DNA from 4 places in the Streptomyces sp. NPDC101237 genome. Region 3 is predicted to be linked to each of the others. Evidence: riboswitches for the same ligand, from Rfam matches in the RefSeq annotation. Region 3 holds a riboswitch; each other region holds the start of a gene.
The links. Region 3 has a riboswitch for cyclic di-AMP ahead of ACIRQ9_RS38915 (peptidoglycan DD-metalloendopeptidase family protein). Riboswitches for the same ligand answer to the same signal wherever they lie in the genome.
Positions count from the first base shown of each region.

Region 1: linked by a shared signal. The riboswitch ahead of ACIRQ9_RS14980 (transglycosylase family protein) and the one ahead of ACIRQ9_RS38915 (peptidoglycan DD-metalloendopeptidase family protein) in region 3 are both predicted to bind cyclic di-AMP.
Region 2: linked by a shared signal. The riboswitch ahead of ACIRQ9_RS22460 (C40 family peptidase) and the one ahead of ACIRQ9_RS38915 (peptidoglycan DD-metalloendopeptidase family protein) in region 3 are both predicted to bind cyclic di-AMP.
Region 4: linked by a shared signal. The riboswitch ahead of ACIRQ9_RS29800 (M23 family metallopeptidase) and the one ahead of ACIRQ9_RS38915 (peptidoglycan DD-metalloendopeptidase family protein) in region 3 are both predicted to bind cyclic di-AMP.

Region 1 covers NZ_JBIWNY010000008.1:103,479-105,634, forward strand. Annotated here, with positions in the region: gene ACIRQ9_RS14980 (transglycosylase family protein) at 87-773, opposite strand; cyclic di-AMP (ydaO/yuaA leader) riboswitch at 777-948, opposite strand; gene ACIRQ9_RS14985 (transglycosylase family protein) at 1,143-2,144, opposite strand.
Region 2 covers NZ_JBIWNY010000014.1:114,848-117,003, forward strand. Annotated here, with positions in the region: gene ACIRQ9_RS22450 (helix-turn-helix domain-containing protein) at 1-16, opposite strand, end outside; gene ACIRQ9_RS22455 (ATP-binding protein) at 229-687, shown strand; gene ACIRQ9_RS22460 (C40 family peptidase) at 721-1,194, opposite strand; cyclic di-AMP (ydaO/yuaA leader) riboswitch at 1,198-1,412, opposite strand; gene ACIRQ9_RS22465 (hypothetical protein) at 1,744-2,052, opposite strand; gene ACIRQ9_RS22470 (ATP-dependent Clp protease proteolytic subunit) at 2,060-2,156, opposite strand, start outside.
Region 3 covers NZ_JBIWNY010000048.1:7,488-9,643, reverse strand. Annotated here, with positions in the region: gene ACIRQ9_RS38920 (SGNH/GDSL hydrolase family protein) at 1-132, opposite strand, end outside; gene ACIRQ9_RS38915 (peptidoglycan DD-metalloendopeptidase family protein) at 371-1,300, opposite strand; cyclic di-AMP (ydaO/yuaA leader) riboswitch at 1,303-1,465, opposite strand; gene ACIRQ9_RS38910 (alpha-galactosidase) at 1,774-2,156, opposite strand, start outside.
Region 4 covers NZ_JBIWNY010000023.1:24,835-26,990, forward strand. Annotated here, with positions in the region: gene ACIRQ9_RS29795 (GntR family transcriptional regulator) at 1-31, opposite strand, end outside; gene ACIRQ9_RS29800 (M23 family metallopeptidase) at 219-974, opposite strand; cyclic di-AMP (ydaO/yuaA leader) riboswitch at 987-1,150, opposite strand; gene ACIRQ9_RS29805 (M16 family metallopeptidase) at 1,340-2,156, opposite strand, start outside.

The DNA.
Region 1 (2,156 bases), on a different contig from region 3:
GGGAGTCAGCCGGGGGGACGGGGGCGGCCCGCACGTGGACCTCGCCACGAGGACCACGGCCGCGCGGGGGCTGCGGTTGGGCGGGCCTACTTCAGGTGCAGCTGCTGGCCCGGGAAGATGAAGTCGGCGTCGTCGACGATGTCCTTGTTCAGCTTGAACAGCGCCTGCCAGCCGCCCTTGACCTTGTGCTTCTCGGCGATCGAGCTGAGCGTGTCGCCCTTGACGACCTTGTACTCGCCGTCGCCCTTCTTCACCTTCTTGCCGGTCGGGGTGGTGACCGTCTTCTTGGCGGCAGGACGCTCGGCGGAGCGGGAGGCGGCCTGGCTGTCGGTGGAGCGGGTGGCGGTGCCGCCGCCCGACGAGCTGCCGGAGCCGGAGGAGCTGGAGCCGCCGGTGTAGGCGGCACCGGACAGGCCCTTGCCGCAGACCGGCCAGGCGCCCTTGCCCTGCGCGGCGAGGACCTTCTCGGCGACCGCGATCTGCTGCGCCTTGCCGGCCTGGTTGGCCTGCGCGGCGTACTGCGTGCCGCCGTACGCGGCCCAGGTGGAGGCGGAGAACTGCAGGCCGCCGAAGTAGCCGTTGCCGGTGTTGATGGCCCAGTTGCCACCGGACTCGCACTGGGCGACGGCGTCCCACTCGGAGGCGGTGGCCGCGGAGGCGGTGCCGGTGGCCATCAGCGGAGCGGCGATGGCGACACCGGTGACGCCGGCGAGCGCGGCGACGCGGGTGGCCTTGGACGGACGACGGTGCTTGCCCTTGCCGGAAAACAGCATGGAGAATCCCCTCACCGACGCCTGCGAGGTGAGCTGTCGGGTTCGGGCCGGTTGAGTTGCCCGGCCGCACACCTCACGGTGCGCGGCTCCACCCCTAGCCGGACACGGCGGTCTCAACCACCGGTCCCGGCACCTACCTTGGGTCCCCCGCTCCTGCCTACGGCGCTTGACGCGACGACTGTTCCCGGGCAGCCGCTGGCAGGACTCGGCGTTGCGACAACCGGGGCTCGTGGTGACGAGCGGCCTCGACCGTAAACAGGCGATCAGGGGAATTTCAAAGATGATCAGGGCTTCTGAGACTCATCCCACACTTTCACCGAAACGGACATTCAACTCGAAGCGGGACGTCAACTCCCGCCGGTTTTGGCCCTATTCGGTGCCGAGTTTCAGGGTCTGACCGGGGGCGATGTCGTTCGGGTCGGTGCCGATGTCGGCCTTGTTGGCGGCGTAGAGCGCACGCCATCCGCCGTCCAGGTCAAGGGAGTCGGCGATGGAGGCGAGCGTGTCGCCGTCGCGCACGGTGTAGGTGTCCGCGCTCCGGGAGGCATGACGACCGGAAGACATCCCGCTCTGACCGTTTGTCACGCTTTCGTCCGCCGAGCCGCCACGGTGCTTGCCGCTGCTGCCGACCGCACCCGTGTCGACCAGATCCCAAGAACTGCCCGTCTGCCACGAATTGTCCGACTCGTCTGCTTCGGGGACGACCGGGTTCTCGCTCGCTTTCGAGCTGTCCGAGCCGCCCGTTCCCTTCCCCGCCGTCTTCGAGGAGGCGGCGGGAGCGTCCTTGCCGGAGCCCTTGCTCGCGCTCGGCGACGGCGTGACGGACGCGGAGTCCGAGGCGCCCGCCGAGGAGTCGGAGGGGCCGGAGTCCGGGGAGGCGGAGGAATCCGATGAACCAGAAGAAGAGGACGAATCCGACAGCCCGGAGGAGGAGTCGGCGGAGCCGGACGCGTCGCCCGAGTCACCGGCGCCCGTGTCGACGCTCACCGAGGCGTCGTCCGAGGAGAGCCCGGAGAGCAGGGCGCAGGTCCGCCACGGCTTGGTGCCCTGGTCGGCGAGGATCTTCTCGGCGACCGCGATCTGCTGCGAACGGCTCGCCTGGTCCGGCGTGCCGGCGTACTCCTGGCCGCCGTAGTGGTCCCAGTCGTCCTGGGACATCTGCAGGCCGCCGTAGTACCCGGTGCCCTCGTCCATGCTCCAGGAGCCGCCGCTCTCGCACTCGGCCACCCGGTCCCAGGTGCTGCCGTCGGCCGCGTTGGCGCTCGCCGCACCGAGGAGCGGAATGGCGATGGCCGAGCCGGTCACGCCGGCCGCGACGAGGAGCGCCGGAGCCTGACGGGGGCGACGGTGACGACCGTTCCCGGAGAGCATGCGGAGACCTTT
Region 2 (2,156 bases), on a different contig from region 3:
CGGGACCGTTCTGCATGGGCTACTCCCTACTCCTTCCAGACCGCCCGAATACGCTCTGGGGTCGCAGAGTTCACCGCATCGAGCGACAGATATATGCATATCTTGGTGGATCGCTCCCCTGACCGTCCTGGCAATGGCAGTCTGGCGAAGAAGCACCAGTCCGGGACCGTACTCGAACCATCCGCACCGTGTCGGACCACGGTCCCGTGGGAAAGGGACGACGTCGCCATGGCAGACCACCTGGAAGCATCCATCACTCTGCCGAGCGATCCCGCCTCGGTGTCCGTGGCCCGCTCCTACGCGCTGGGCACTCTCGCGGAGTGGGGTCTGCCGCCGGGTACGGAGACCGCGGACACCATCCGCCTCATCGTCTCCGAACTGGCCACCAACGCGGTCCAGCACACCCTCGGGCAGTCCCCGACCTTCACGGTGGACCTCGTCCTCGACCGGGACGAACACCTGCGCATCGGCGTCACCGACAGCCACCCGCGGTTCCCGAAGAGACTCCCGGCCGCGGTCCAGCAGGACAACGGGCGCGGCATGGTGATCATCCGCTGGCTCACCGCGGAGTGCGGCGGCAAGCTCCGGGTGCGCCCCACCCGGGAAGGCGGCAAGACCGTCTTCATCGAGCTGCCCTGGGCGGTCCCGGCCGGTACGGTCACCGCGGCCGGCCAACAGGAACCGTAGCCCCGAGTTCCCGCCGGCCGGCCGCCGCCCGGTTCAGCTGACCCGGCCGTACCAGACGCTGCGCGTCCAGATCTTCTGCAGCTTCACCACGTCCCCGGTCTTCGGGGCGTGCCAGATCCGTCCCTTCCCGGCGTAGATGCCGACGTGGTACACGCTGGAACCCGAATGGAAGAAGACCAGGTCTCCGGCCCTGCGGCTGCCGGCCGAGACGTGACGGGTCTTGTTGTACTGCTGGGCCGCCGTTCGCGGGAGCTTCTTGCCCGCCTTCTTGAACGAGTACAGCGTCAGCCCTGAGCAGTCGAACCGGTTCGGTCCGGTGGCACCCCAGCTGTAGGGCGAGCCCTTCTTCGAGGCCGCGACCTGAAGAGCCCTGGTCGCTATCGTGGCGGCCGAGGCGTCCGCAGCGACGCCCGGGATCACGATGGAGCCGCCCACGGCGGCAATGGTGAGCGCCGAGGCCGTGCCGGCCCGCGCCATCAGCGACGGGACACGATTGAGCGCAGTCATGCGCAACCCTTCGTCAGCCGCCTGTGAAGGATGACCTGTCGGATTCGGGCTGGCGAAGTTGCCCGGCCGTGTCGCCACGGCTTCACCCCTAGGGCTGCGCGGCCCGGTCGATGGTGCGACCGTGCCGGCGACCCGTCGTGCTCGGGTCCTCCACTCCTGCCGATCCACTTCCGTCGACCGGTCATCCGGGCGGCGGCAGGACTCGGCGTCCGCACGGATCGCCCCGCCGCTGTGGCGGGGGCTTGTCGTCAGACAGGGATCTTCACTTACGCGTGTCCGAAAATCCCAACGGAATCGGGGATTTGTGGGGTTACTCACCACCCACCCGTTCGGGTGGACAGGGGTGTGTTCGAATAGCAGCCAACTGCCGTACGTAGCCCCGGACCTGCGCCGAAGCCCTCCGCGTGCCCCTGAGTGCGCGCATCTTGAGCGGGCTCGGCGGTCAGGTAAAACCACGCCACACTCGGCCGAACAGCCGTAACCCCACTGGGTCGTTTCAACTCCGGCCCCACCGGCGGGTGGACGCGTCGCACCGGACGACGGCGGGTCTCACCGTACGCAGTCGGGCGGGAGTGCGACGCGCGCGGTCCGGCGCTCGCCGTCGAGCACCCGCAGGGCCCGTGCGAGCGTGTCCCCATGGAGCTCCGTCTCGCCCCGCCGGTGCATCAGGGCGAGGGCGTCGCGCAGCTCGGCCGCCGCGCGCACCAGCGCCTGCGCGGCGCGCAGCCCGCGGTAGGTGTCCTCGTTCTGCGCCGGGTTGATACGGCCCAGCAGGTCGACCACGGCCAGGTAACGGTCGATCAGCTCGCCCTCGGCGCGGGTCAGCGCGGGCAGCGGCGGCAGCTCGGGCGGCAGCATCGCCCGCTCACCCCGCGTCCTGGCCGGGCGAGCGCCTGCGGCCCGGCACGATCCGGTCCACCAGCCCGTACGCCAGCGCCTCCTGGGCGTCCAGTACCAGATCC
Region 3 (2,156 bases):
GTCGCCCTCGGGCCGCCGGTCCGACAGCAGGACCGCGAACCGGTCCGCCCAGCCGACGAAGGCCCCGTCGGGGCCGGGGTCGCCGACGCCCTCGGTGAAGCTGTCCCCCACCGCCACGTACGACCCGATCACTGATGCCTTGTCACTCTTCGAATCGTCTGCCACGTCGGACCATGATTCACCTCGGGCTGTGACCTACGCGACCGTAATAAGGGGTTGACTGCCGGTGATATAAGACACTTGTAAATAGTCGGCCAATCCAGGAATAAGCCCCTGATCAGGCGCGTTGACGCGTCGATCGCCCGAAGGCCGGACCCGGGGATCGGGGTCCGGCCTTCGGAGTGCGTGGCGCACGGGAGGTGTCGACGGGTCAGCCGACGGTCACGCCCTTCGAGCGGAGGTAGCCGACCGGGTCGAGGTCGGAACCGTAGTCCGGGGTGGTCCGTATCTCGAAGTGCAGGTGCGGGCCGGTGACGTTGCCGGTGGCGCCGGAGAGGCCGATCCGCTGACCGGCGGTCACGGTCTGGCCGGGCGAGACGGAGAGCGCCGAGAGGTGGCCGTACTGCGCGTAGTAGCCGTCGGCGAGCCTGATGACGACCTGGTTGCCGTAGGCGCCGCCCCAGCCGGCCGTCACGACCGTGCCCTCGCCGACGGCCTTGACCGGGGTGCCGGTCGGGACGACGAAGTCGACACCGGTGTGGTAGCCGCTGGACCACATGCTGCCGGCGACGTGGTAGCGGGTGCCGAGGGTGCCGCCGGTCACCGGGAGGGTGAAGCCGGAGACGGCCGTCGTCGACGCGTCCGAGGAGGCCGCCGGGTCCGAGGACGGCGCCGAGGGGGCGTGGGACCGCGAGGGCGCCGGCGTCTCGGGCCGGGAGTCCCGGTCAGGGCGGTCGGCCGCGGCGTGCCGGCCGCCGAGCGCGAGCTCGAGACCGGGGTGGATCAGCGAGGGGTCGCCGCCGACCGCCTGCCGGTTGTCGGCGTAGAGCCGCTGCCAGCCGCCGGGCACGTCGTGCTCGGAGGCGATCTTCGAGAGGCAGTCGCCGGACACCACGGTGTAGACGCGGTGCGTGGAATTCCCGGTGCCTGAATTACGGTCGGCGGCTTTCCGCGCGACCGTCTTCGCGACGGTCGGAATCGACTGCGTGGCCTTTTCGGAAACGGTCTGCGTGGTGGCCGCGTGGGCGCCGGTGGCCCCCATGAGCGGCAGGGCCAGCGCGGCGCCGCCGGTTCCGGCGACGGCCATCGAGCGCGTGAGGCGCTGGGACTTGGGACGGCGGTGCTTACCCTTCGCGGGCATGACACATTCCTCTCCGGCGCCTGCGAGGTGAGCTGTCGGGTTCGGGCTGGAGCTGCCCGGCCACGCGGGAAGACGTGGCTACACCCCTAGCCGTCCCGGGAACCGGAACAGGCGGTCATACCTGGTGGGTCCCCCGCTCCTGCCGGGCACGGGTGAGTGTGTGTGGGGACTCCGGTCGGCGGCAGGATTCGGCGTTCCGTCCGGATGCGTGGTGAACGTAAGCGAGCAGGACGCACACGAACAAGAGCCCGGTTCCGTCCGTCCTGGTTTCACGTGATCCGTTACGGGAATTCCCGGTCACTCTCCGTGAATTCCCGTCCCGCCCCGACCGTCAATCACCCGGAAAGGCACCGGAATTACGTGAGCATGACGCGCGACGGACGGTCACGGATATGACGCTCCTCACGCACGTCCCACCACGTCCGCTTATTCCAGAACTAGTCGGAATGAAAACACTACTTCGGACATATGGCTCAGATGCGACGGAGCCGGACAACCGTCGCATCCAGGTCGCCGCGCAGTTCCGTGCGCAACCCGTGGTGCAACAGCACGGCCCCGCGGAGTATTTCGCCCGTGTCCCGGTCTTCGTACGACGCCTCCGGGTCGAGCCCCTGGAGCCGCAGGGCGGGCATCGGCTCGCCGTAGCTCTGGGCCTGGAGCCAGGCGAGCACCACGGTCTCGTCGCCGAGGGTGTACTGCACCGCGCTGAGCCCGCCGGCCGGCGGCCGCAGCCGGAACTGGTCGCCGCGCTGCACCAGGGGCCGGATGTCCTTGTAGAGCTCCACCCAGCGGGCCGCCTCCGCCAGCTCCTCCTCGGTCCACCGCGAGAGGTCGCCGCCGACACCGAGAGCGCCCG
Region 4 (2,156 bases), on a different contig from region 3:
CCGTGCATACCGACTGCGCCGGAATACGCATGTCCGACCTCCGCCTTAATCCCCGTGAAACGCCGTCGAGTGGCGTCCGTTCCGTGACTCTATTGCAATGAGCGGGAATTTCCGACGGCGGCCCTGAATCCATGCATATTTTTTGGACAGCGGGCCCGCGAAAACGACGAAAGCCCCGGCTCGGCGGCCGGGGCTTCGGAGACTCTCGTCGGAACGCGTCAGACGTTCACACCGTGCTTGCGGAGGTAGGCGACCGGGTCGACGTCCGAGCCGTACTCCGGGGTCGTCCGGGCCTCGAAGTGGAGGTGGGGGCCGGTGACGTTGCCGGTCGCGCCGGAGAGGCCTATCCGCTCGCCCGGGGTGACCTTCTGGCCCACCGAGACGCCGATCGACGACAGATGACCGTACTGGGTGTACATGCCGTCGGCCATCCTGATGACGATCTGGTTGCCGTACGAGCCGCCCCAGCCGGTGGAGACCACCGTGCCGGTGCCGACCGCGTGCACCTCGGTGCCGGAGGCGGCGTGGAAGTCGATGCCGGTGTGGGAGCCGGAGGACCAGAGCGAGCCGCCGGTCTTGTAGCCGGTGGAGACGTACGAGTCGGCGACCGGCACGACGAAGGCGTTGAGACGCTTGCGCTCGGCCTCCCGTGCCGCGCGCGCCTTCGCCTCGCGCTCCTTCTCGGCCCTGGCCGCGGCCTTCTCGCGCGCGGCCTCCTCGGCCGCCTTGCGCTCGGCGGCGGCCGTCTGCGCGGCCGCCTGGGCGTCGATCCGGTCGGCGACCGAGTCGCTGATCGTGATCACCGGGGTGAGGCCGGTCTGCTCGACGGAGTTCTCCGCGGCGAGCGCCGGGGCCGCCGAGACGGTGCCGATGACACCCGTGGTGGTGAGGGCCGCGATACCGGCGGCCTGCGCGGTGGTGCGCTTCACCCGGCCGGGACGACGGTGCTTCCCGGAGGCGCACATGAACGCCATGTAGAGGCTGGTCCTTTCCTTCCCTCTCGCCTACCGGGTTAGCTGACGGGTTCGGAGCAGGAAGGTCTCCTACGGGCCCCCTCGCGGCTCGCGCGGGCGCCCGATTCACCCCAGGGACTGCGTGGGTCCCCGGCTCCCCTGGCTCGCGCCGTACGGGGACTCGGCGATGACTGTCCGGTGCCGCGGGCGCGGCGCAGTGTCGGCGGACAGCCCGGAAGAACGTACGAGGGCGTTCTGGCAATCCTCAAACGGATCAGGGTTTTTGTCGCGTATCCCACAGGGCAGACAGGCAACCTCCGCATCAATCCGGACATTTCAGAGCCCTGGTGACCGGTGGGTCACCAGGGCTCCGGACGCGCGTGCCGCTACTCGGCGGCGACGACCGTCACTTCGCCGATGCCGAGGGCCTCGACGGGCTCCTTGATCTGCGCCGCGTCGCCGACCAGGACGGTCACCAGGTGGTCGACCGGGAAGGCGTTCACGACGGCCGCGGTGGCCTCCACGGTGCCGGTGGCGGCCAGTTGCCGGTAGAGCGTGGCCTGGAAGTCGTCGGGCAGGTGCTGCTCGACCTGGTCGGCCAGGGTGCCGGCGACGGCCGCGGCCGTCTCGTACTTGAGCGGCGCCACGCCGACCAGGTTCTGCACGGCGACGTCCCGCTCGGCGTCCGTGAGGCCCCCGGAGGCGAGGGTGCGCAGCACCGTCCACAGGTCCTGGAGCGCCGGGCCGGTGTTCGGGGTGTCCACGGAGCCGCTGATGGCGAGCATCGAGGCACCGCTGCCGTCGGGAGCCGACCGCAGCACCTGGCCGAAGGCGCGGACGCCGTAGGTGTAGCCCTTCTCCTCGCGCAGGACGCGGTCCAGGCGGGAGGTGAGGGTGCCGCCGAGGCAGTAGGTGCCGAGCACCTGGGCGGGCCAGACCCGGTCGTGCCGGTCGGCGCCGACGCGGCCGATGAGCAACTGCGTCTGGACGGCGCCGGGCCGGTCCACGATGACGACGCGGCCGGTGTCGTCGGCGCTGACCGCGGGCACCGGGCGGGGCTGGGCCGTGGAGCCGCTCCAGGCGCCCAGGGTCTCACCGAGCAGGTCGTCCAGGTCGATGCCGGTCAGGTCGCCGACGACGACCGCGGTGGCCGTGGCGGGCCGTACATACCGGTCGTAGAAGCCGCGTACGGCGGCCGCGTCG